One region of the Variovorax sp. PAMC 28711 genome, then DNA from elsewhere that is predicted to be linked to it. Evidence: riboswitches for the same ligand, from Rfam matches in the RefSeq annotation. Region 1 holds a riboswitch; the other holds the start of a gene.
The links. A riboswitch is a leader RNA that binds a small molecule or an ion and turns the genes downstream of it on or off. The one in region 1 is predicted to bind manganese.

Region 1 (2,194 bases):
AGCTCGCCGTCGAGCGAGGCGCCGGCCCGGCCCGGTGTGCGGTTCACGATATCGACGACGTCGGCCAGCCGCGCATGCTGCTGTTCGATCGCGACGTCGTCGTGGTTGCTCATCCACCAGATCTTGTAGCCTGCGGCTCGCGCCAGTGCCAGGACATGCTGCGGCTGCTGGTCTTGCGGCAGCCCGAAATTGAACATGTTGCGCAGCGAGGGCAGGGTGCTCGCGTCGACCGACCAGGCATTGCGCATCACCAGCATCTGGTCTTCGAGCTGGGCCTTGTGCGAGAGCAGCCGCGGTGTGGTGGCACGCCGATAGCCGTAGAGCGCCATGTTGTCCCGGTTGATGCTGTAGGTGATGACGAGCACCACCGTCGCCGGGCCGTGCTGCGCAATGAACGGCGCAGCCGCCCTCGCGCGGGCCATGGCGTCATCGCGCTCCCGCTGCTGGTCGGCCCAGCCCGCGCGAAGCGCCAGGACCGACTGGCTCCATTGGGTCCAGAACATGACCGGGTGCAGCCGGCGCCAGGGCTTGCTGAGGTAGGCGACGCTTCCCAGGAGCAGCGTGGCCGACAGCACGACGACGGTCCAGCGCGACAGGTTGGCCGGCCCGCGTGCGCCGAGCCGCGTCGATCTTGCGATGACGAGTCCCGCGAGCAGCACCGCCGACGACCACACCAGCATCGCGCGCCAGTGCATCGACAGGTATTCGCCTGCTTCGCGACCGTTGGTGTTGGCCGCCGCGGACTGGATCAGCGAACTGTCGGGCGCGGCCTGGTAGGTGTCGAGCAGGTAGGCGCGCGTCACGCCGTCGACGGTGAAAGCCATCGCCCACAGCCACACGACCACGCTGCGGGTCCGGTGCATCGCGGCGCTGCGCACCGGCCAGGCCAGCCATGCAAGCGCGGGCAGCGCAAGCGCGAGGAGTTGCGCCACCCGCCGGCCATCATGTCCGAGGGCGATCAGCGTCAACACGGTGGCACCCACGGCGCCGCATGCGAGCAGCGTCTGCCGGTGGGGGCCGGGCGCGGCGGCTGAGCTTTGGCTGGGGATGTCGGGCATGGGCGCGGAATTCTGCCAGCGCGACCGGGCGCGGCGATGAGCGCCCTCATGGCGGGCAAGCCCTCTAGAATCGCCGCTCCCTTGGGGAGTAGCCGGCCTTCGTTTCTTCGAAGGCGCCTGCGTCAACACACTCGGCATCTTTCATGCCGTGGCGCAGGCAACCGTATTTCGGTTGGCGAGACCATCGGCATGTCACCACGACGCAGGTCGGGCAGGGTGGCGTGCCTTTGCGTCCTCGCCCGGCCGGAAAACGTTTCCCACATGAATTTCGCTTCCACCGCGTTGCTGGCCCTGGCCATGTCGACCGACGCTTTCGCGGCCGCCGTCGGCAAGGGCACCGCGCTTCAGAAACCCCGCTGGTCGGAGGCGCTGCGCACGGGCGCGATCTTCGGCGTCATCGAGGCGATCACGCCGCTCATCGGCTGGGCGCTCGGCTATGCGGCCTCGAGCTATGTCAAGGACTGGGACCACTGGATCGCCTTCACGCTCCTGAGCGTGCTGGGCCTGCGGATGATCGTGGCCGCGTTGAAGGCGCCGGACGCCACGGCCGAGAAGCCGACACGCCACGGCTTCTGGCTGTTGGCGATCACCGGCTTCGCCACGAGCATCGATGCCATGGCGGTCGGCGTCGGGCTGGCGTTCCTGGACGTGAACATCCTGCCGGTCGCCGCCGCCATCGGCCTGGCCACCTTCGCGATGGTCACCATCGGCGTGATGGTCGGGCGGCTGCTCGGAAACATCGCCGGTCGCTGGGCGGAAGCCATCGGCGGCATCCTGCTCATCGGCATCGGCGCCGTCATCCTCTACGAGCACCTCACGGCGCTCTGAGCCTTCAGCTCGCGGCCCAGACGTCCAGCACGTAGCGCTGCGTGGACAGCATCTTGTCCATCCAGGCGTCGCTGTCCTCGCCGTGCTCGCGGGCGATGTCGGCGAGCGTGCGGCGCACGTCGGGTTCCATGCGCGAGCCGTCGCCGCACACGTACACCGTGGCGCCGGCTTCGAGCAGCTTCCACACGGCATCGGCCTGCTCGCGGATCAGGTCCTGCACATAGGCCTTGCGGCCGCCAGCACGCGAGAAGGCGGTGTGCAGGTCGACGAGGCCTTCCTTCGCCCACGCTTGCAACTGGCCGGCGTAG
Region 2 (2,194 bases), 470 kb from region 1:
CCGCGTGGGCCAGCGCCGTAAGGGCTGCGGAACCCGCCATCGCCGCCACCGCCGCCGCCACCGTAGCCACCCCCACTGCGGCCGCCGCCGCCACCGCCGCCGCCAGGACCGCCGCCGTAGCCGCCGCCACCGCCACCGCTGCGGCCACCACCACCACCGCCGTAGCCGCCGCCACCACTTCCCCCGCCGCCGTAGCCTCCGCCTCCATTGCCGCCACCACCGCCGCCGTAGCCACCACCACCGCTGCCACCGCCGCCGTAACCCCCGCCGCCGCCATAACCGCCGCTGCGGGGCGGACGTGCTTCCATGGGACGCGCTTCATTGACGACCACGCTGCGACCGCCCAGAGGCTGACCGTTCATGCCATTGATGGCGGCTTGCGCTTCGGCGTCGTCGCCCATTTCGACGAAGCCGAAGCCCTTCGAGCGGCCCGTGTCACGTTCCATCATGACTTTGGCGCTGGTCACCGAACCGAACTGGCCGAAGGCCTGTTCGAGGTCACCGTCGCGTACCGAATAAGGCAGGTTGCCGACGTACAGTTTGTTGCCCATCAAGGGACTCCTCAAAACACATCAAGAAAAGCGATGGAGTCCCGATAGCACTTCCGGACGGACCCCGCCCTGCTGCGCGAAACTGACCGATCACCGAATGCGCCTCCAGAATTTGAAGGGAGGCCCATTTATTATGGGTGAAATATCACGAACGCAAACCGGATTTTCGGGTGGGCGGCGGCCCCGCTAGAATCGCGCCGTCATTGGGGAGTAGCCGCCTTCCGTCGAGAGAAGGGCTCACGTCAACAGACTTGTCCTGCCCCACACGGGACATGGCGTGCGCAGTGTTTCACCTGGCGAGACCTTTGACCGTGCAACTTCGGAAGATGGCCGAAGGTGTTGCACGGTCAATTGCGTCCTTCGGCCCAAGGAACTCCCCGTTTCACCATGGAAGCCTTTCTCGTTTCAACCGGCATCGTCGCGCTTGCCGAAATGGGCGACAAGACCCAGCTGCTTGCGCTCTTGCTCGCCGCACGATTTCGCAAACCCTGGCCGATCGTGCTCGGGATCTTCACGGCGACGATCGTCAACCACGCGCTCGCGGGCGCGGTCGGCGCCTGGGTGACGCACATGCTGGGCGAAACCGCCTTGCGCTGGATCCTCGGCGGCTCGTTCATCGCGATGGCGATCTGGATGCTCATTCCCGACAAGCTGGACGACGACGATGCGCCGAAGTCGTCGCACTTCGGCGTCTTCGGCACCACGGTCATCGCGTTCTTCCTGGCCGAGATGGGCGACAAGACCCAGATCGCCACGGTGATGCTGGCGGCCCGCTTCGTCGGCGACTATGTCTGGGTGGTGGCGGGCACCACGCTCGGCATGATGCTGGCCAACGCGCCGGTGGTCTGGCTGGGCGACAAGCTCGTCAAGCGCGTGCCCATCAAGCGGGTACACGGCATCTCGGCGGCGATCTTCCTGGTGCTAGGCGCGGTCATGATCGCCGGCTGGTAGGCGGGGCTATACTCGCCCGGCGCCGATTTGCTACAGCTTGCGGGCGCTCTATAAATTCAGCTAAAGACCGTGGCCGAACCCGGCTCGTTTTTTAGCGAGGCCGGGTTTTTTCATGTCTTTTGAAGTCGTTTCCCAATCGATGTCCTTCGCGGGGCCGCTGGCCTTGCGCAGCGGCGCGTCGATCCGCGACTACGCGCTTGCCTACGAAACCTACGGCACGCTCAACGCCGCCAGGAGCAACGCGGTGCTTGTGTGCCACGCGCTCAACGCGTCGCACCACGTGGCGGGCGTGTACGCGGGCCAACCGAAATCCGAGGGCTGGTGGGACAACATGATCGGGCCGGGCAAGCCGCTCGACACCGACCGCTTCTTCGTCATCGGGGTCAACAATCTCGGCTCCTGTTTCGGCTCGACCGGCCCGATGCACACCCACCCCGACACCGGCCGCATCTACGGCGCCGATTTTCCGGTCGTGACGGTAGAAGACTGGGTCGATGCGCAAGCGGTGCTGCTCGACGCGTTGGGCATCGAGCGCCTTGCGGCCGTGATGGGCGGGAGCCTCGGCGGCATGCAGGCGCTGAGCTGGACGCTGCAGTACCCGGAGCGCGTCGGCCATGCGGTGGTCATCGCAAGCGCGCCGAACCTCACGGCCGAAAACATCGCGTTCAACGAGGTCGCGCGCCGCGCCATCG

Region 2: another riboswitch for manganese. It lies ahead of AX767_RS10615 (TMEM165/GDT1 family protein); the one in region 1 lies ahead of mntP (manganese efflux pump MntP).

Annotation. Positions count from the first base shown of each region.
Region 1 is NZ_CP014517.1:1,681,481-1,683,674, reverse strand. It holds gene AX767_RS08390 (sulfatase-like hydrolase/transferase) at 1-1,058, opposite strand, end outside; yybP-ykoY riboswitch at 1,135-1,302, shown strand; gene mntP (manganese efflux pump MntP) at 1,320-1,886, shown strand; gene AX767_RS08380 (bifunctional cytochrome P450/NADPH--P450 reductase) at 1,891-2,194, opposite strand, start outside.
Region 2 is NZ_CP014517.1:2,148,252-2,150,445, forward strand. It holds gene AX767_RS10610 (RNA recognition motif domain-containing protein) at 1-551, opposite strand, end outside; yybP-ykoY riboswitch at 745-927, shown strand; gene AX767_RS10615 (TMEM165/GDT1 family protein) at 939-1,502, shown strand; gene metX (homoserine O-succinyltransferase MetX) at 1,615-2,194, shown strand, end outside.